2 regions of the Marmoricola sp. OAE513 genome follow, and region 2 is predicted to be linked to the other one. Evidence: riboswitches for the same ligand, from Rfam matches in the RefSeq annotation. Region 2 holds a riboswitch; the other holds the start of a gene.
The links. Region 2 has a riboswitch for S-adenosylmethionine ahead of thrC (threonine synthase). Riboswitches for the same ligand answer to the same signal wherever they lie in the genome.
Positions count from the first base shown of each region.

Region 1: it holds a riboswitch for S-adenosylmethionine, as region 2 does, so the genes downstream of both, ABIE44_RS15000 (aminotransferase class V-fold PLP-dependent enzyme) here and thrC (threonine synthase) in region 2, are expected to answer to the same signal.

Region 1 covers NZ_JBEPOC010000001.1:3,002,488-3,013,000, reverse strand. The annotation lists gene ABIE44_RS15030 (hypothetical protein) at 1-1,367, shown strand, start outside; gene ABIE44_RS15025 (class I SAM-dependent methyltransferase) at 1,364-2,068, shown strand; gene ABIE44_RS15020 (lysylphosphatidylglycerol synthase domain-containing protein) at 2,061-2,990, shown strand; gene ABIE44_RS15015 (Ig-like domain-containing protein) at 3,042-5,237, opposite strand; gene ABIE44_RS15010 (hypothetical protein) at 5,370-6,173, opposite strand; gene ABIE44_RS15005 (dicarboxylate/amino acid:cation symporter) at 6,213-7,547, opposite strand; gene ABIE44_RS15000 (aminotransferase class V-fold PLP-dependent enzyme) at 7,636-8,970, opposite strand; SAM riboswitch class IV at 8,998-9,112, opposite strand; gene ABIE44_RS14995 (HD domain-containing protein) at 9,172-9,942, shown strand; gene ligD (non-homologous end-joining DNA ligase) at 9,939-10,513, opposite strand, start outside.
Region 2 covers NZ_JBEPOC010000001.1:2,372,566-2,383,078, forward strand. The annotation lists gene ABIE44_RS11985 (FMN-binding glutamate synthase family protein) at 1-891, shown strand, start outside; gene ABIE44_RS11990 (WS/DGAT/MGAT family O-acyltransferase) at 888-2,291, opposite strand; gene ABIE44_RS11995 (alpha,alpha-trehalose-phosphate synthase (UDP-forming)) at 2,376-3,839, opposite strand; gene ABIE44_RS12000 (DUF3263 domain-containing protein) at 3,964-4,260, shown strand; gene ABIE44_RS12005 (LytR C-terminal domain-containing protein) at 4,268-4,816, shown strand; gene otsB (trehalose-phosphatase) at 4,851-5,696, shown strand; SAM riboswitch class I at 5,776-5,921, shown strand; gene thrC (threonine synthase) at 5,933-7,204, shown strand; gene ABIE44_RS12020 (MoaD/ThiS family protein) at 7,227-7,502, shown strand; gene ABIE44_RS12025 (hypothetical protein) at 7,584-7,979, shown strand; gene ABIE44_RS12030 (Pr6Pr family membrane protein) at 7,976-8,620, shown strand; gene ABIE44_RS12035 (amidohydrolase family protein) at 8,661-9,707, shown strand; gene ABIE44_RS12040 (ATP-grasp domain-containing protein) at 9,735-10,513, shown strand, end outside.

The sequences.
Region 1 (10,513 bases), 630 kb from region 2:
AGGAGCGCACGGTCGCACTCGTCGAGATCGCCGGCGCCTGCGCTGCCGCGGCCGCGGCACTGATCGCGATCTACCCGAACCTGTTCGGCCACCCGGTCCGTGCCCTTCCGGGGACCAGCGAGTCCTCCTCCAGCTTCCTCGAGGGCCAGAAGTCCGACCGCCTCTACGTCCCTCGGCACGTCGCCGAGGAGATGCCGACGCTGCTGCTGATCTTCGTGCTCACCGGCATGGTGGTCGGGGTCGCGCTGCTGCTGCGTCGCTGGCGGGACGAACCCGTCGAGGCCGGGCGGATCGCGCTCGTCGGCGTCCAGGCCGCGGCACTGCCCGTGGTCGCGATCCTGATGGGCTCGGACCTGTACCACGGGCTGCGCCAGCTGCTCTTCGCCGCGCCCGCGGTGGCGGTGCTCGGGGCGCTCGGGATGGCCTGGTGGCTCGAGCACGTCCGCCCGTCGCGGGTCCGCTGGGTCGGAGTCGCGGCTGCCGCTGCACTGGTCCTGCCGATGATCGACCAGATCACCCTGCAGCCGTACCAGACCACCTACGCGAACCTGGCCACCGACCTGATCGTCGCACCGGGTGCCGCACCGGACGCCCGCCCGGGCGGGGACTACTGGCGGGTCAGCATCCCCGAGCTCGTGAACGGTCGCGACGTCGACGGTCAGCTGCTGTGCAAGGCGATGGAGACGCCCGACAGGAGCCGGGCGCTGCGCTTCGTCAACGGCGGCCTCTTCTCCACCACCCGGAGCCTGGACTGCCGCACCGAGCCGAACGGCCCGCTCGCCCCGGAACGGCTCCCCGTCTCCCCTGCCGCCGCGAGCGCGTTCCGCGCGGTCTTCATCGACCGGCCGCCGAAGTCCTGCACGGTCGAGGACCAGGTGACCCGGCGACGGCACGGCTTCACGATCGTGCTGACCTCGTTGGCCCGCTGCGACCTCCAGCCGTCGGTCCTCGGCACCCGCCCGGTCACGGCCGACGACCCCGCGCTCGGCACGGCCGCCGACGGGGACCTCTGGCGGTACGCCGTGGACGGCTGGGAGCAGTGGCCCGGCGACCACCGGCTGCACACCCGCGGGCCCTCCGCCGCGATTGCGTTCCGCCCGGCAGCCCCGTGCCCGCGCGGGTGCGACCTGGAGGTCACCGGCGATGCCGCCGAGGGACTGGTCGCCCACGTCGGCGACAGCGAGGCGCCCCTGTCCGTGGCGGCGCCCGGCGTCCTGCACGTCCGCCTCACCGCCGAGCAGGCAGCCGCCTCCGGCGTCGTCGTCGTCCTGGACCGACCCGACGGCAGCCCCGCCGGACTCCGGATCACCGGTCTCTCCCTGGTCCCGGCAGCACCGCCGGGCCGGCTCCTGGAAGGAAAGAAATGAAGTCGATCTACGTCACCGCGATCCGTGCCCTGCGGCGCGCCCTCGCCGCCGTCGGCATCCTCGGCCTGCTGGACCGCTGGGCCGCACGCTCGCGCCGGGGCCTCTGGTTCCGCTCCCTGTTCTCGATCTACGACCTCGAGGACCTGCTCCCCTACGACGTCCCGTGGTGGACCTTCCGCGCCTCCGACGAGGTGGAGACCTTTCTCGCCGCGAAACCGGACGCCCGGGTCTTCGAGTGGGGCTCCGGCGCCTCGACCGCCTGGCTGTCGCGTCGCGCAGGCTCGGTGACCTCGGTCGAGCACGACGCCGCCTGGGCCCGGATCGTGCGACCGGTGCTGCCGGACAACGCCGTCGTCCAGGTCGTCGAGCCTGCAGCGGCATCAGGGGGCGCGACGGACGTGCTGTCCGCGAAGGACGGCTTCGAGGGCCTCGACTTCGGCGACTACGTCCAGGCGGTCGACCACGTCGACGGCACCTTCGACGTCATCGTCGTCGACGGCCGCGCCCGCGGCGCCTGCTACGACAGGGCGATCAGCCGGCTCGCCCCCGGCGGTGTGCTGGTCTTCGACAACGTCGACCGGCAGCGCTACCGGGACGCGATCGCCGACTCCCCCGTCCCGGTCGACGTCGAGTGGACCCGCGGCATGACCCCGGCCCTGCCGTACCCGACCCGCACGGCTCTGGTGAGACTGCGTGCCTGAGTCGCGCTGGACCGTGGCGCTGCGAGGCCTGTTCCTCGTGGCGGTCCTCGGGTTCGCCTGGCTGGGCCTGCGCGGACGCTGGGAAGAGATCGGGGCCGCGCTCGGCGACACCTCGGGGCCGCGCCTGCTGGTTGCGTTCGCCGCCGTGGTCCTCGGCCTGCTGGTCACGGGGCGCCTGTGGCAGCGGCTGATGAGCATCCTCGGCGCCTCGCTCCCGTACGTCGACGCGCAAGCCACCTTCTTCGTCGGTCAGCTCGGCAAGTACATCCCGGGCTCGGTCTGGTCGATCGGCGCCCAGGCCGACCTGGCCCGGCGGTACGACGTCCCCGCTCGCTCGACCGTGACGGGAGGACTCCTGTTCCTCGGCTACCACGTCGCCACCGCCGTGGCTCTCGGCGCCGCCGTGCTGCTCTCGGGCGCGTTGGACGCTCCCTGGCCGACCTGGCTGACCGTGGTCGCGCTCGGGGTCGCACTGATCGGGCTGACGCCACCCCTGGTACGCCGGGTGGCGGTCGCGATCGCGACGCAGGACGTGTCGCTCTCGTGGGTGCGCACGCTCGAGGTGCTCGCGTTGATGGCGCTTGCCTGGCTCACCTACGCCGTGGCACTGGTGCTGCTGGTCCCGGGTGCACCGTGGTCCGACCTCGCCGCGCTCGGCGGTGCCTTCGCCGCGGCGTACGCGGTCGGCGTGCTGGTCGTCCTCGCGCCGGCCGGCGTCGGTGCACGGGAGACGGTGTTCGTGCTGCTGCTCACTCCCCTGCTGGGCGTCGGTCCCGCCACAGCCCTGGCCCTGCTCGCACGGGTGCTGCACACCCTGGCCGACGGGGCGCTGGCCCTGGTCTGGTGGTCGCTGCGACGGAGCACCCGGAAACGCCAGACCGGCCGCGAGGTGCAACTCTCGCGACCGGTCCGGGCACTCTGAACCGTGGTCGGTCTTGCCGGAACCAGGGGTTTCGACAAGCCCGACCAACGACTACTTCTTCTTCTTGGACACGATCGAGCCGCCCGCGGCGGTCGACCCCAGGTACCGGCTGTCGCCGGCGTAGGAGACCGTCACCTTCCAGGTGCCCTTGGGCAGCTTGGGCACCGTGACGGTGACCGCACCGAGGGAGTTCAGCGTCCCGACGACGACCTTCTTGGTCGAACCCTTGGTCAGGGTGAAGGTGACCTTCCCGGTCGCCTTCGCCAGTCCGGTGGGCGTGGCGATGCTGGCCTTGTACTGACCGGCCTTCTTCGTGGTCGGCGCCTTGACGACACCGCCCGCGACCTTGACGACCTTGGCCTTGGTCACGGTGACGTTGCCGGTCTTGGTGAAGCCGACGATCTGGTCGTCACCGGTGTAGGTGATCGTGTACGGGTACGTGCCCGGCGCCAGCTTGGCGAGCGTGAAGACCGCCGCGTTCTGGGCCACCGCGACCGTGTGCTCGGTACCGGCAACGGTCAGCTTGGCGTTGCCTGCCGGGATACGGCCGTACTTGTTCGCTATCGCCAGGGTCACCTTGGGGGCGACGCCGTACGCGACGGCGGGAGCTGTCACGGTCTGGGTCGACACCACGGCGCCGGGCAGGCCACCGAAGAAGTCGTCCAGCTTGGCCAGACCGTCCTGGGCGAAGGCGACGTTGGCGCGAGCCTGGGCGAGCTGCGTCTTCTGCGCCGGGTCCAGGGTGCTCTCGTCCGCGGGGATGGCGAAGCCGAGGCCGATCTGGGCGGACGGCTTCGCGAACCACCACTCGGTCATGTACTCCCGGAAGGTCGGCAGACCGGTCGAGGAGTCGGTGTTCTGCTGGATCCACTGCCGCTTGATCGCCGTGCTCGACGGGTTGGTGCCGTCACCGCGCTGGTAGTTGATCAGGAACGGGACCTGCAGCTTGCGGACGACGTCCGGGAACGCGGTCAGGTCGCCGTTCGGGAAGTAGGAGACCCGGGTGCCGGTGTTGGGGTCGTACTCGGTGACCAGGTTCTTGAAGTACTTCCGGACGACGTCGCCGTAGACGTAGGACGGGCGGAAGTTCGTGGTCGCGCCGCTGTTGGCGTTGTCACGGACGTGGATCGGGTTGGAACCACCGTTGGTGCCGTTGGTGGTGCCGCCGTCCAGGACCAGGTCGAAGTTGTAGACCGTGGTGACGTCGTTCTCCTGCGCCTCTTGGTTCACGTGCTTGAGGACGGCCCGGGTGTTGTGGCACCAGGTGCCACCGAACAGGATCACGAAGTTCTTGCTGGCGCTGTCCTTGACGTCGAGCAGGTGCACCAGCTCGGGGTAGGTGATCTGCTTGACCCGGAAGGTGTCTGCGTCGTCGGAGTCCTCGAGGATGTCGCCGCCGTAGCGGGCGTCGTCGGGGTAGGCCAGGTCGTGCTTCTTGTTGGCCGCGGACTTCCACCACTGGAACTGCGAGATCTGGTCGATGCCGGCCGCGCCGCCACCGGCGGTCAGGGCCGCGGTGACCGCGGATCCGACGTTGGCGGTGTCGGTGGTCGACAGGTTCACCGAGGACCGGATCTTGTCGGGGGCACCGCCCGTGCCGGTGCCGGCCTTGTCGTAGACGAAGAAGATGTCGTCAGCGGCTCCGACCGGCGCCTGCGTCGGCGAGGTGCGGTAGTCCCACAGAGGAGCGTCGACGTCGTTCACGACCGTGTCGTCCGCGGTCACCGTGACGGCGGTGCCGCCCGCGTTCGGGACCGACTTGATGCCGTTGCCGAGGTACTGACCGAGCAGGTTCTTCCAGGTGTTGCCGAAGATCGTCTGCGAACCGGCGACCAGGTTGATGCCTCCGGGGTTGCGGGTGTTCAGGTTCCGCACCCCGGTCAGGCCGGTCAGGTTCGGGTCGAACCAGTAGACCTTGGCCGCACCGGCTGCCTTGGCCGCGGCCTCCGCCGCGACGACCTTGGCCGGGAAGTCGGTGTCGCTCGCCGAGCCGATGACGAAGGCGAGCTGGCCGGACTGCTGGAGCAGCCACTGGAACCGGTCGTAGGTGACCGTCTCCAGCACGGGGTTCGCCGACAGGCCCGGGAAGGTGTCGGACAGGTAGGTGGTGTCGACCGCGGTCGCCGCCGTACGGACGGGAGCCGCGCTCGAGGAGCCGTTGACGGCACCGACGGCGAGCGGGCTGACCGCCACCGCGAAGGCTGCAGCCGCGGCGACCAGGCGGCGCCGGGTGGTGAGCGTTTTCATGACAAGGAGTTCCTTTTCTCGAGGGTTTGCTGGTCGTGGAGTCGGATGAGGGCGCAGCCGACCTGCCGAGGGAGCAGGTGCTCCCCCGGAGGTGTGCGGTGCGCGGGTCAGGTCAGCGGCGACATCGGTGGCTCATGACGTCGCTGCTCCCTTCTTGGCGGCCGCGCGCTTGCGGCCGAGGACGGAGTACCCGGCGAAGGTGAGGAGACCGGCACCGGCGAGCCCGCCGAGGATCAGCAGGCCGGCGGAGCTGCCGCCGCCCTCGGTGGAGCGGGAGCCGGAGTCGTCGGAGGCCAGGCTGACCTCGTCGACCGGACCGCCGGCCGCGAGCGCGGTCGCGCCGTCGGTCGGGGTCGAACCGGCAGTCGCCTTGCCGGCGGCATCGGTCGCGCCGGCGGTCGGCCCGCCCGTGACGCCGGGGGTAGCACCTGCGGTGGCGCCGGCGCTGGGCGAGGTCGAGGAGCTGGAGCCCTTCGAGCCGGTCCCCTTCGAGCCGTTGCTGCCCGAGCCCTTGGTCCCCGAGCCGGACGCCGAGCCGGAGCCCGATCCCGAGCCCGATCCCGAGCCGCTGCCCTTGGTGGGCGACTTGGTCGGCTTCGTGGTGCCGGGCTGGTTGCCCTTGTCCTTGTTGGCCTTCCACTCCTCGTAGCCGGTGGCGCGCTCCCACTCGGTCCACGGGATCGACTGGCCGTCGGCGTACCGGACCCGGTTGTTGTCGAAGTCGAAGTACGCGCCCGGGATGTAGGTGCAGAGCTCGTCATCGTAGCCGGGGAGGGTGTCCTCGCCGTCGTGGTAGGTCTGGCCGTCGTCACCCTTGACGGTGATCGGGCGCGGGTTGTCCGCCGGGTTGGTGATCGCCTGCGCCGACGGCGCGAACGTGAGGGTGGCCAGGGCCAGGCCGACGGTGCTCCCGAGGGCAGCGATGGTGCGCTTCATGGTTGTTCTCTCTCCTAGGTGAGGGTGTGACGGTTCGGATCAGGCAGGGGTGAGCTGGTCGGCGGCGCGGTCCTCGAAGACGTCGTCGTCGAGCAACCCCGTCTGGCGGGCCACGACGGTCGCGCTGACGGCGGCCGCGGTGACGTTGGTGGCGGTGCGGGCCATGTCCGCGATCGTGCTGATCGGGAGCGTGACCGCGATGAACTCCAGCGGCAGGCCCGCGGCGGCGAAGACGGTCGCCGCGGCGACGGTCGCCGTGCCCGGGACGCCGGCCGTCCCGATCGAGACCACGGTGCCGAGCAGCGCCAGCACCAGGTAGTCCTGGAGGGAGTAGTCGATCCCGTAGGCGTTGATCCCCCAGACCGCGATCAGCATCGGCCAGATGCCGGCGCAGCCGGGCATGCCGATCGTGGTGCCCAGCGGCGCGGTGAAGTGCGCTATCTCCGGGTGCACGCCGACCTTGGTGGTCAGGACGTCGGTGGTCACCGGCAGCGTGCCGACGCTGCTCTGGGTGGTGAAGGCGGTCACCTGAGCGGGCAGGAGCTTGCGGAAGAACCGCAACGGCGAGACGTCGGCGAAGACCCGCAGCACGATCGCGTTGAACCCGAACGTGTGCACGAAGCAGGTGGCCCAGGCCAGGCCCAGCAGACCGAGCAGCGACCAGAACTTGTCACCGAGGTCGGCCGTGTTGGCCACCGTCGTCGTGGTCAGCGCCACGATCGCGTACGGCGTCAGACCGATCACGAACCCGACGGCCTTGAAGATCACCAGCTTGGCGGCCTCGACCAGGTCGCCGAACGGCTGGACCTTGGCGGCGTCCTTCTCCAGCAGCACGAGGTAGGCGACCGCGAGGGCGACCGAGATCATGATGATCGGGATGATGTGGTTCGCACCGAAGTCGCCGACGACGTTGGAGGGGAAGAAGTCCACGACCACCGAGGTGAAGTCCTGGACCGAGTTCTGCAGCACCGAGAGCTGCTCCCCGCCGAGGGTCTCGTTGACCCCCGTACCCGTGCCGACCGCGAGCGCGGCGCCGAGCGCCAGCACGACGGCGATCGCGTTGCTGAGCAGCAGCCAGCCGGCCGAGCGCAGACCGATCGTGCGGAGCTTCTCGATGCTGCCCAGCGAGACGATGCTGGAGATGATCGCGACCGCGATCAGCGGACCGACGACGGCGAGCAGCACGTTGATGTAGATCCGACCGATCGGCGCGACGTACTCGACGTGGCCGCGGGCGGCGAGACCGACGGGGATGCCGACCACGAGAGCGAGCAGGGTGAGCAGGCTGAAGTTGAGCTTGCGCCGCCGCAGCAGGTGCACGCCGACGAACACGACGAGGACCGCGGCAAGGGCTGCCAGTTCTGGCCACTTCACGGGTGGGACTCCTTGATAGGTGAGTTTTTCGACTTGATTACTGCAGTTTTGAGGCCGCCGAGACGTTGAGGGCGGTGGAGGTGCGGGACTACGCCTGACAGGCGCGCAGGGGCTGGGAGTCGCTGGCGATCCACGGCGGGAGCGGCCGCGGGTCCGGCGAGGGCAGACCGTCTGTTCCGTAGGTCCACAGCGGCCCGGTCGTGACCAACGAGCTGATCGCTGCGACCAGCCGGTCGACGTCCTCGCCGCTGGAGCCCAGGCCGAGGCTGGCGCGGACCGCCGTCCGCCCGCCGTTGAGCCGCTCGAGCAGCGGGTGGGCGCAGAAGCGCCCGTCCCGGACACCGATGCCGTGCTCGGCGGAGAGGTAGTGCGCCACCACCTCGGCGGAGTAGCCGTCGACGGCGAAGCTGACCAGCCCGACGGCCGGCACCTCGCCGTGCCAGAGCCGGAGCAGCCGGACGCCGTCGATCGCACCGAGACCTGCCGACAGCCGGTCGAGCAGCACCGCCTCGTGCGCCTCGAGCGCACCGTCGGGCAGCGCCGCGATGGCCTCGCAGGCAGCCGCGAGTGCGACGGCGCCGACCACGTTCGGCGTGCCGGCCTCGTGACGGGCCGGGGTGGGCGCCCAGGTGGTCGCCTCGAGGGTGACCTGCCGGACCGCTCCCCCACCGGCCAGGTACGGCGGCGCCGCCTCCAGCCAGTCGCGGCGACCGATCAGCACGCCGGCACCGTACGGCGCGTAGAGCTTGTGGCCCGAGAACGCCAGGTAGTCCAGGTCGAGAGCCGCCAGGTCGGTCCGGCGGTGCGGCACCAGCTGGGCGCCGTCGACCGCGATCCGGGCGCCGTGGGCGTGCGCCAGGGCAGCGAGCTCGGCCAGCGGCAGGATCTCGCCGGTGACGTTGGACGCGCCGGTGACCGTCAGCAGGGCTGCCGGCGTACGGGCCAGCTCGGCTTCCAGCGCGGCGAGCGTCCCGACGAGCGTGTCGGCAGCCGCGACCACGCGACCACGGGTGGCCCAGGGCAGCAGGTTGGCGTGGTGCTCGAGGTCGAGGTGGACGACGTCCTGACGTTCTGGGGTGGCGGGAACCGCCGTGGCCAGCAGGTTGAACGCGTCGGTCGTGTTGCGCACGACCTGGACCACGTCGGCTTCCCGGGCACCGACGAAGGCACCGATGGTGACCCGCGCGGCCTCGTACGCCGCGGTGCTCACCATCGAGGCGTACCCGGCGCCACGGTGGACGCTGGAGTACGACGGCAGGAACTCGGAGACTCGGTCGGCCACCGAGGCGAGAGCCGGGGCGCTCGCGGCGAGGTCGAGGTTCACGTAGCGGGCGTAGCCGTCGGTGACCAGCGGCACCTTCTCCTCGGCCCCGACCAGCTCGGCCAGGGGTCGTACGTCCGTCGGCGGCGCGGCGGCAGTCATCAGGTCCTCCATGGTTCGGGACCCGAGAGTCCGCACTTGCCCGGCTGCACCTCGCAGCGGGCCACGTCTTCACCCGGGGCACCCCACCGCGGAGGAGGGTTGCCGACTGGCCAGCCGGGGCTTCGCACCAGTACTCGTGACAGAAAGAACACTAACACACTCGACTTAGGTGTCAATTCGCCACCTGGCATGCTCAGCCGCATGAGTACGCACCAGTCCCCGGCGTACGGGACCCTGGCCTGGGCCGAAGCCGTCAACGGCCGGCTCACCGCTGCCGAGCAGGTCCGCGAGTCCGCGAAGGCGTTGCGCACGATCGCCGTCTCGACGCCGGGCGCGGTGCGCGCGCTGCGGGGGCGAGCCCGCCCGGACGCCTCGGTCTTCGACGTCGACGCGATCGAGGTCCCGGACTCGGCGATCGCGCGGGCCGCCGAGGAGGAGGCGCGCGACAGCGTCGCCGACCCGGTCGTCCAGCACTCGCAGCGGATGTACTACTGGGCGATGATGCTGGCCGGGCGCGACGGCCTCTCCCCCGACCCGGAGATCACCTACGTCGCCTGCCTGCTGCACGACATCACGTGGGGCGAGAAGTACGCCTCCTCCACAGCGATGCCGTGCTTCGCCGCCCGCGGCGGTCAGGTCGCGCGCGACTGGACGCGTGCGCAGGGCTGGCCGGACGACCGCGCGACCGTCGCCGCGGATGCCATCTCGCTGCACGTCAACATCACGGTGGGCCCCGAGCACACCGACGAGGCTCGGTTGTTGCAGGCGGCCGCCGGGCTCGACGTCATCGCTCAGCGGTACGACGAGATCGACCCCGCGGCGATCGCCGCCGTGCTGGCCAAGCACCCGCGCACCGGCTGGCTCGAGAGCCTGCACCACTTCCGCGACGAGTCCCACCCGGGGACCCGCGCCGGACTGATGCGTCGACTCGGGATGATGCAGATCGCGCGGCGTACCGCCTTCAAGGATTAGCCGTCCCGCTCCAGCACGTCCTCGAACCGGAGCTGCTCCAGGCCCAGCGGGTCCTCGGCACCCGCCTCGATCTCGTCCCAGGTACGCGGTGCTGCCACCGTGGGGAACTCCCGCCCACGCAGCGAGTACGGCGCGATCGTCGTCTTCGCACCGACGTTCTGCGACCAGTCGAAGAACACCTTCCCGCTGCGGCGGGCCTTCGCCATCTGGCTCACGACCAGCTTCGGGTGCTCGGCCTCCAGCTCCTCCGCGATCCCCTTCGCGTAGTCGCGGACCTCGTCGCTGGTGCGCTTCCCGTCCAGGTCGGCGTACAGGTGGACGCCCTTGGAGCCGCTGGTGACGGCGCGCGTCTCCAGCCCGTCGGTGGCCAGGCGCTCGCGGACCATGAGCGCGACCTGGGAGCACTCCATCAGTCCGGCCGGCTCACCCGGGTCGAGGTCGATCACCATCCGGTTCGGGTTCACCGGCCGCCCCTGCGCGTCGACCGTCCACTGGTGCACGTGCAGCTCCAGGGCGGCGAGGTTCACCAACCACGTCAACGTCGCCAGCGAGTCGACCACCGGGAACCGCA
Region 2 (10,513 bases):
ATCAAGCTGAGCCAGGGAGCCAAGCCCGGCCTCGGTGGCCTGCTGCCTGCGGCGAAGGTCACCCGGGAGATCGCCGAGATCCGCGGGATCCCGGAAGGTCAGGACTGCTCGAGCCCGTCCCGGCACACCGCGTTCGGCGACGTCGACAGCATGCTCGACTTCGTGGAGCACGTCTCGGCGGAGACCGGCCTGCCCGTCGGGATCAAGTCGGCCGTCGGGGAGATGCAGTTCTGGTACGACCTGACCCGGTTGATGGCGCGCGGCGATCGCGGCGTGGACTTCGTGACCATCGACGGCGGCGAGGGCGGCACCGGAGCAACGCCCCTGATCTTCGCCGACTCGATCGCCGTCCCGTTCCGGATGGGCTTCGCGCGGGTGTACGGCGCGTTCGCCGAGATGGACCTCACCGACGAGCTCACCTTCATCGGCTCGGGCAAGCTAGGGCTTCCCGACAACGCGGTGGTGGCGTTCGCGCTCGGCGCGGACATGGTCAACGTGGCGCGCGAGGCGATGCTCTCGATCGGTTGCATCCAGTCGCAGAAGTGCCACACCGACACGTGCCCGACCGGGGTCGCCACCCAGAACAAGTGGTTGGTGCACGGGCTCGACCCGACGCTGAAGTCGCAACGCTGCGCGAACTACGTGACCACGCTGCGCAAGGAGCTGATGAAGGTCTCGGCGGCCGTCGGGGTGCCGCACCCCGGTCTGATCACCGCCCGCGACGTGGACATCTTCTGCGGGAACTACGAGGCCCGCTCGCTGGCCGCGGTCTACGGCTACAAGGACGGGTGGGGTGAGCTCGGTCCCGAGCTGGCCGAGGAGATCACCCGGGTGATGCACCCGCAGCCTGCGTTCGACGAGGGCCCGGTGCTCGACCGGATGGGCGACTAGAGGCCGAGCGCCGCCTCGAGGGCCTCGAGCTCCTCGCCCGCGTGGACAGCGATGCGCTGCAGGGAGGGGATCGAGTCGCGGCAGCCGGTGAAGCCGATGTTGAACTCGCCGTCGTAGGACACGGCGGTGATGTTCAGCGCCTGGCCGTTGAAGAGTAGCGAGACCGGGTAGATCTCCTCGAGCCGGGAGCCGTCGAGGTAGCGCGCCTCGGCCGGCCCGGGCACGTTGGAGATGACGACGTTGGAGGCAGGTCGGCCGCGGCCCCCGAAGCCGAGGATCGACTGCGACATGAACGGCGCCATCAGGACCGCGGTGTAGGCGTCCATCGCGAGCGAGCCGACCTGAGGCAGACGTTCCTTGCCGAGCTTGGTGGAGGCCTGGATCACCCGGATCCGCTCGACCGGTGCAGCGACGTCGGTGCCGAGGCTCGAGTAGAGGAACGTGATCGCGTTGCCGACCCCGGCGCCGTCTCCCGCTTCGCGGACCGAGACCGGGACGTTCGCGATCAACGATTCGGACGGCAGGTCGCCCAGCTCGGTCAGGTACCGACGCATGGCTCCTCCGCAGAGCGCGAGGAAGACGTCGTTGAGGCTGCCTCCGGTGGCCGTGGACACGGCCCGGAGCCGGTCGATCGGGTAGTGCTGGGTGGCGAACCGGCGCGGGGTGTGGATGCGGCCGTTGAACACCGTCTTCGGAGCGCGGAAGGGTACGGCGCGGTCGGCGTCCTGGGTGCCCATCAACGACTCGCTGTAGGTCCGTCCGAGCGACCCGGCCACCGCGCTCGCACTGGACACCGCGGCCGCGATCGGCGCCGTCTGGTGCTGGGCGGGGACGGGAGCCTTCTCCTTGGGCGGGAGCCCGGACTGGTCGGGGCCGTGGGTGCCCACGGCCCAGGGCGGCAGCATGCCGCGGGTCTCCGGGTCCGCGGACAGGATCCGCCGCAGCAGCCGGATGCCCCCGACCCCGTCGATCTGGGAGTGGTGCACCTTCATGTACATCGACCACTGCTGACCGGCTTCGTCCTCGAGACCCTCGATCATGTGGCACTCCCACAGCGGGTACCGGCGGTCCATCTTCTGGGAGTGCAACCGCGAGACCAGGACGCCGAGCTCGCGCTGGGATCCGGGGCGCGGCAGCGCGTTGTGCCGGAAGTGGTAGTCCAGGTCGATCTCCTCGGGCGTGAGCTCCTTCCAGCTCGGCAGCGGGGCCATCTTCAGCAGGTAGTTGAAGGGAGCCGCGAACTCGCGGACCTCCCGCCAGCGGGAGACCAGGTCGCGCACGAAGTCGGGTCGGTCCTCGGGGACGCGGAAGGTGGCGAGCATCGCCACCTGCATCGGCGTGCGGTGCGACTCGGCGTACAACCAGGCGGAGTCGTTCGCCTTGAGGACTTTGCGGCTCATCCGCGCAGACTAGGGCGCGGGTCCTGGCCCCGGCCAGGTTTCCACAGCTCGGCGTCGCCGAGCGGCCGACTGGTCCAGACCCGGTCAGGTACGCCGTGCGGGCTTGACCTGCTTCGCGTGACCCGGTCGAGCGACTCGCAGGTCGGCGAGGAAGGCGTTGGCCCAGTGCTCCACGTCGTTCTCGGCGACCGTACGACGCATCGCCTTCATCCGCCGGTTGAGGTCCTTCTCGTCGGCCTGGTAGGCGTCGAGCATCTGCGCCTTCATCCCGTTGATGTCGTACGGGTTGACCAGGTAGGCCTGCTTGAGCTCCTCGGCGGCGCCGGCGAACTCGGACAGCACCAGCGCGCCGTCGTCGGAGTACCGGCACGCGACGTACTCCTTCGCCACCAGGTTCATGCCGTCGCGGAACGGCGTCACGACCATGATGTCGGAGGCGACGTACAGCGCCGCCATCTCCGCCTGCGGGAAGGCCGCGTTCAGGTAGGAGATCGCCGGGCGACCGATCCGGCCGAGGTCGCCGTTGATGTGGCCGACGAGGCGGTCGATGTCGTCGCGCAGGATCCGGTACTGGTCGACGCGCTCGCGCGACGGGCTCGCCACCTGCACGAAGGTCGCGTCCTCCACGCTGAAGTGGCCGTCGTGGATGAGCTCGCTGAAGGCGCGCAACCGGGCGTAGATGCCTTTGGTGTAGTCCAGTCGGTCGATGCCCAGGAAGATCTTGCGCGGGTTGCCGAGGTCCTCGCGGATCTGCGCGGCCCGGGCCTGGACGGCCTCGGAGCGGGCGAGCTCCTCGAACTGGGCGGTGTCGATCGAGATCGGGAACGCCTTGGCCGTGACGACCCGACCGTCGGGCAGGTACACCGAGTCCCGGTGCGTCTTGTGGCCGACCCGTTGCCGGACCAGCCGGATGAAGTTCTGCGCGGCACCGGAGAGCTGGAAGCCGACGAGGTCCGCGCCGAGCAGACCTTCGAGCAGCTCGCGGCGCCACGGCACCTGGGAGAACAGCTCGGCGGGCGGGAACGGGATGTGCAGGAAGAAGCCGATGCGCAGGTCCGGGCGCAGCTCACGCAGCAGTGCCGGCACCAGCTGCAGCTGGTAGTCCTGCACCCAGACCATCGCGCCCTCGTCGGCGACCGCGGCGGCTGCCTCGGCGAACCGGCGGTTGACCGTCACGTAGGCGTCCCACCACTCCCGGTGGAACTCCGGCTTGGCGACGACGTCGTGGTAGAGCGGCCAGAGCGTCGCGTTGGAGAAGCCCTCGTAGTACTCCTCGTACTCCTCGGCCGACATGCTCACCGGGACGAGGGTCATCCCGTCGTTCTCGAACGGTTCGAGGTCCTCACCGACGTCGCCGGGCCATCCGATCCAGGCGCCGTCCTGGCTGTTCATCACCGGCGCGAGGGCGCTGACCAGGCCGCCGGGGGAGCGGCGCCACCTGACCGCGCCGTCCGCGCCGACGAGCCGGTCGACCGGCAGCCTGTTGGCCACGATGACCAGGTCGGCGCGCGGGACTGCTGTCTTGCGGCGGCGGCTGGATCCAGTCACGTGATCCACCCTAGCGGGGGCGTCCGAGCGCCGGGACGCGCCCGAGCGGATCGAATGACATCCGTGTGGTTCGTCCCCTAGGATGAGAGACGTCCACCTGCAGCACCCCGAGGAGTCGACGACGATGGTCGCCAACCAAGCACTGAGTTCCGGGCAGCCCGAGGAGTCGGGTCTCCTGTCCGAGCGCGATCAGGGCATCCTCGACTTCGAGCGGCAGTGGTGGAAGTTCGCCGGGGCCAAGGAGGCCGCCGTGCGCGAGAAGTTCGACATGAGCTCGACCCGGTACTACCAGGTGCTCAACGCACTGATCGACCGTCCGGAGGCGCTCGAGCACGACCCGCTGCTGGTGCGCCGGCTGCGTCGTCTCCGCGCTGCTCGTCAGCGCCAGCGCTCCGCCCGCCGTCTCGGGTTCGAGCTCTAAGCACCTGATGTCCTCGCGACGCCCGACCCGAGGTGCTGCCCGTGACGCAGCCGGTGTGGTCCTGCCGACCCGGGTGATGGTGCTGAGCATCTCCGCCGTCGCGCTCGCCGGTCTCGGCTTCATCGCCACCCAGGGCAACGACGACAACGGCCCGGCCAAGGTGTCGCCCGCCGCGACCTCGACCGTGCCGCCGAGCCCGACCCCCACGACACCTCCGATCACCGAGGGGCCCGGTGGGCCGGTGAGCACCCCCAGCACTCCCAAGCCCCCGAAGCCGGTCAACAAGGGCAAGACGACCGTGGTGGTCTTCAACAACACCAACATCAAGGGGCTCGCCGGCGCGACCGCGACCCGGGCCGAGAAGGCCGGTTGGAACATCTTCAAGACCGACAACTGGCACGGGTCGGTCGACGCGAGCACGGTCTACTACGGCCCGAAGATGCGAGCCGCTGCCAAGCTGCTCGCGGCCGACCTGGACATCACCCGCATCAAGGCTTCGTTCGAACCGATGAACCCCAAGATGCTGACCGTCATCCTCACCACCGACTACCAGTAGTCAACCGCTCGACCGCCTCTGCGAGAGTGGAGCCATGGAGCTGAGCGCCCCGGAGGACGCGGACCAGTACGACGCCGTCGTGGCAGTCGGTGCTCGTCTGCTGATCGCGCTGGACTTCGACGGGACCCTGTCGCCGATCGTGGGCAACCCCGAGGTCGCGCACATCCACGAGCGCGCGGGCGACCTGCTGACCAGGCTCGCCGACCGCGTCCGCACGATCGCGGTGATCACCGGCCGACCGGCCCGGCAGGTCCTGGCGCTCGGAGGGCTGGACGACGTCGGCGACGAGATCGGTCGGCACGGGCACGAGCTCGTCGTGCTGGGGCAGTACGGCAACGAGCGCTGGACCTCCGCCGGACGCCGGGTCGTCTCACCGAAGCCGCCGAGCGGACTGGCCAGCCTGATCGGGGATCTGCCGCGGATCCTCCGACAGGCCGGTACTCCGGACGCGCACATCGAGGAGAAGGGTCTTGCCGTCGGGGTCCACACCCGGCGCTGCGCGGACCCGAAGGCCGCGTTCGACGCCCTGCTCCCGGTGCTGACCGCGGCGGCGCAGGCGCGCAACCTGACGGTCGAACCGGGCCGCTACGTCATCGAGATCCGCGCAGGCGGCATGGACAAGGGCATCGCGCTGCGGTCGCTGGTCGCGGAGCACGACGTCGGAGGGATCGTCTTCGTCGGTGACGACCTCGGCGACGTTCCCGCCTTCACCGCGGTGCGCGAGCTGCGTGCGCAGGGGATGCCCGCCCTGCTGGTCGCGTCCGGTTCGGACGAGGAGTCCGCCCTGCGGGACCTCTGCGATGCGGTCGTCGACGGGCCCGACGGGGTGATGGACTTCCTCGAGGTCCTGCACGACCGGCTCGCGCGGCCGAACCCGTGATGTCCGCAATTTGAGACATCGGTCTCAGATTTCGGAATCGATGTGCACCGGAGGCGGGATCGTCTCTACGCTGGTGCACAGCTCATCGAGAGGGACTGAGGGAACGGCCCGTTGAAGTCCCGGCAACCGCCGCTCGAGCCTCCGTCTCCGGATCGTCGGATCGGAACCGTGCGGTGTGGTGCCAAATCCGTCCTGGTCCGAGAGTCGGCCCGGGGAAGATGAGAAGGAGGCCTCCTTTGAGCAACGTCACTGAGACATCGACCGGCACCGTGCTTCGCGACGGCGCCTTCGGTCACGCCACCGGACTCATCTGTCGGGAGTGCGGCACCACCCAGGAGCTCGGACCGCACTACGCGTGTCTGGAGTGCTTCGGTCCGCTCGAGATCGCCTACGACTTCCCGTCGGTGACGCGCGAGCAGATCGAGGCCGGCCCCGCGAACATCTGGCGCTACAAGGCGCTGCTTCCCGTGCCCGACGACATCGAGTCCTCGCCGAACACCGAGCCCGGGTTCACCCGGCTGCTGAGGGCCGACAACCTCGGCCGCGAGCTCGGCATCGCCGACCTGTGGGTCAAGGACGACTCGACCAACCCGACCAACTCCTTCAAGGACCGTGTCGTCGCGTGCGCCCTCAGCGCCGCCGTCGAGTTCGGTTCAAAGGTCTTCGCCTGCCCCTCGACCGGCAACCTGGCCAACGCGGTCGCCGCCGCCGGCGCGCGTGCGGGCATCAAGACCGTCGTGTTCATCCCGAGCAACCTCGAGACCCCCAAGCAGGTCAACTCCGCGATCTTCACCGAGTCATTGGTCGCCGTCGAGGGCAACTACGACGACGTCAACAAGCTGGCCTCGGAGATCGCCGGCGAGGAGGACGGCTGGGCGTTCGTCAACGTCAACGTCCGTCCGTTCTACGCCGAGGGCTCCAAGACCCTCGGCTACGAGATCGCCGAGCAGCTCGGCTGGCGCCTGCCCGACCAGATCGTGATCCCGGTCGCCTCGGGCTCGCAGCTGACCAAGGTCGACAAGGCGTTCGGGGAGCTGATCAAGCTCGGGCTCGTCGAGGACAAGCCGTACAAGATCTTCGGTGCGCAGGCCGAGGGCTGCGGTCCGGTCGCCACGGCCTTCAAGGCCGGCGTCGACGCGATCCGCCCGGTCAAGCCGGACACGATCGCCAAGTCGCTGGCGATCGGCAACCCGGCTGACGGCATCTACGTGCTGGACATCGCCCGCCGTACCGGGGGTGCGGTCGAGGAGGTCACCGACGACGCCATCCGCGACGCCATCGTCCTGCTGGCGCGGACCGAGGGCATCTTCACCGAGACCGCCGGGGGCACGACCGTCGCCGTGCTCAAGAAGCTCGTCGAGACCGGACAGCTCGACCCCGAGCTCGAGACCGTCGTCATCAACACCGGTCACGGCCTCAAGACCCTGGACGCGATCTCGGGCCAGGTCGGTCCCGTGGCGACCATCGCACCGACGTACGACGCGTTCGCCGCGTCCGGCATCGTCTGACCACCACTTCTCGAGGAGAACCATGAGCGTTTCCGTCCGCATCCCCACCATCCTGCGCACCTACACCGGGGGCGAGTCCGAGGTGGTCGCCGAGGGCGCCGACCTCGGCGACGTGCTGGACAACCTCGAGTCCAACCACCCCGGGATCAAGGCCCGGGTGCTGGACGACGGCGGCGACATCCGTCGGTTCGTGAACGTGTACGTCGGCAACGACGACGTCCGCTTCCTCGACGGCTTGGGCACCGCCACCCCGGCCGGCACCTCCATCTCGATCATCCCCGCCGTCGCCGGCGGCTGATCGGAACGATCTCGACCGAGACCCCTGGAGCACTGCTCCGGGGGTCTCGTCGTTCGTGCGCCGTGCTGGCAGAGTGAGACCGTGAGCAACCAGGCAGTCGCCCTCGCGGCAGGAGCAGCACTCGGAGCCGTCACGGCTGAACCGCTGCGTCGACGCGGTGGTCGCGCACCGGTGATCGGCGCCGGCGTCGGACTGGTCACCGCTGCGGTGATCTACCCGGCCGCACGCCGCGAGCACGAGCGCTCGGTCGCGCTGCTCGTCGAGGGCGCCGTCGTGGTCGGCGCGACCGCACTGGCCGCCGTCGCCGCCGGGCGCGCGCCGGTCACCGGCCGTCGGCTGCTCGCCCTCGGCTGGGCGGCACACGCGCTGTTCGACTTCGGCCAGGGGCCGAGCCCGGACTCGCGTCTGCCCGGGTGGTACGCGCCGCTCTGCGCCGGGTACGACTTCGCGCTCGCCGGGCAGCTGCTCCGCCCGTGACCCGCGCTCGCGCGTTCCACGCGGTCACCTTCGCCGTCGCGGCGCTCGCCGTCGTGCTCCAGCTCGTCCTCGTCCTCCAGGGCCACAAGGTGCTCGACGAGAACAACCGCCCGGACACCGGCACCCGGCTGATCCGGTTCTGCTCCTACCTGACGATCTGGAGCAACGTCCTGGTGGCGTGGTCGGCGCTCACGCTCGCGCTCGGACGCGACCGGGACACCAGGGTCTGGCGGGCGCTGCGCCTCAACGCCGTGGTGCTCTGCTTCGGCGGTGGCATCGTGCACTTCTTCTTCCTGCGCCCGCTTCTCGACCTCGACGGTGCCGACCTGCTCGCCGACAAGCTGCTGCACCTGGTCGCGCCGCTGCTCGGACTCGTCGGCTGGCTGGTGTTCGGGCCGCGCGGTCGCGCCACGACCGACGATCTCGTGCCGTTCCTGCGGCTGCCGGTCTTCTGGCTGCTCTACACGCTGGTCCGGGGCGCCTTCGTCGACTGGTACCCGTACCCGTTCATCGACGTCGGCGAGCACGGGTACGGGATCGTCCTGGTGAACTGCCTCGGGGTCGGGGTGCTGATGTTCGGCCTCGCGTACGGGGCCGTGAAGCTCGATGCCCGGCTCGCCAGGGCGCAAGCCGCGACCTGAGGAAGCGCCGCTCGGCGTCGTCGTCTGGAAGGCTGAGGCGATGACGACCCTCCCGGACGGCTTGCGAATCGTCGACCCGCACATCCACCAGTGGGATCCGTTCACCACACCGCGGGTCGTCTCGACGCCCGCGAAGCTGGTCCGGCGCCTGCCTGTGCTGCGGCCGGTGATCGAGGCGCTCCTGCCGCGGGGCGACCGCGAGTTCGTCGGCGACCCGGTGAACGTGATCAACGAGTACCTGCCGACCGACTACGCCGCCGACGCCGGCGAGCTGCCGGTCGGGGCGGTGGTGCACGTCGAGGCGGCGTGGAAGGACCATCGCGTCCTCGGTGGGGCCGGGGAGACGACCTGGCTCGGCACGCTGCCGTTCGGGGCTGACGGGCTTCCCCGTCTCGGTGCGATCGTGTGCCATGCCGACCCGCGGGACCCCGACGTCCGGCCGCTCCTGGACCGCAACCTCGCTGCGGGGCCGGTGCGCGGCATCCGGTGCTCGGCCGCGCACCACCCGGACCGCGGGGTGCGTTCCTGGGCCGACGAGGGGATGCTCACCAGCCGTGAGTTCCTGGCCGGCTTCGCCGCGGTCGCCGAGCGCGGTCTGAGCTTCGAGGCCTGGGTGTACTCGCACCAGCTCGGTGAGGTGGTCACCCTGGCCCGGGAGTATCCCGAAGCCACGATCGTGCTCGACCACTACGCCACCCCGGTGGGGATCTTCGGGCCGCGCGGACGCTGGACCGGACAGACCGAGGCTGACCGGCGCGACCTGCTCGCGCGCTGGTCCGACGAGATCGCCGCCCTGGCTGCGCTGCCCAACGTGGTCGCCAAGCACTCCGGTCTCGGGATGCCGGTCCTCGGCTGGACCGGGCCGGTGAGCGCGACGCGGTACCGCGACGCGGTGGCCCCGCTGGTGACCCGTGCTCAGGAGCTCTTCGGTGCGGACCGCACGCTGTGGGCGTCGAACTTCCCGATGGACAAGCCGACGATCTCGATCTCGACGACGGTGGACACCCTGCTGGAGCTCCTGCCCTCCGCCGACCCGCGGAAGCTGCTGCGGGACAACGCCTGCCGCGTCTACCGGCTGGACCTCTGAGGAGCTCTGCCTGAGAGGCTGGACCCCATGACCGACCTGCTGCTGGTGACGTGCTCCGCCTTCCCCGACGGTGAGCCCGGGTACGAGGCTCTCGACACCGCGCTGGCCGATCGCGGCGTCGAGGCGCGCTGGGTCCGCTGGGACGACCCCGACGTCGACTGGGAGTCGGCGCTGGTGGCCGTCCGGTCGACCTGGGACTACGACGTCCGGCTCGAGGAGTTCCTGGACTGGGCGCGTTCGGTCCCGAAGCTGCTCAACGGTGCCGACGTCTTCGCCTGGAACACCGACAAGGCCTACCTCCTCGAGCTGGACGCTGTCGGCGTGCCGATCGTGCCGACGATCTCGGTCGACGGGGAGGAGGACCTGCCCGCGGCGATCGCCGCGTGGGACACCGCCGTGGTCAAGCCACGGGTGGGTGCCGGAGGCCGCGGCGTGGTCGTCTTCGACGGGACCGACGGTGGTCCCGAGGGCCTCGACGAGTCCGCACTCGGGGCCGGTCCGTGGATCGTGCAGCCACTGGTCGCCTCGGTCCGCACCGAGGGGGAGTACTCGGTCTACGTCATCGGGGGCGAACCGCGCTCGATGGTGCGCAAGCTGCCGGCCGGCGAGGAGATCCGGGTGCACGAGGAGTACGGCGGCAGCACGGCACCGGTGCCCCGGACCGCGGAGGCTTCCGACCTCGCCCGGCGGACCGTCCGAGCCGCCGAGGAGATCCTCGACGCCACTCTGGTGTACGCGCGGGTGGACCTGCTCCGGCTCGCCGACGGGACCCTCGCGGTGAGCGAGCTCGAGGTCACCGAGCCGGG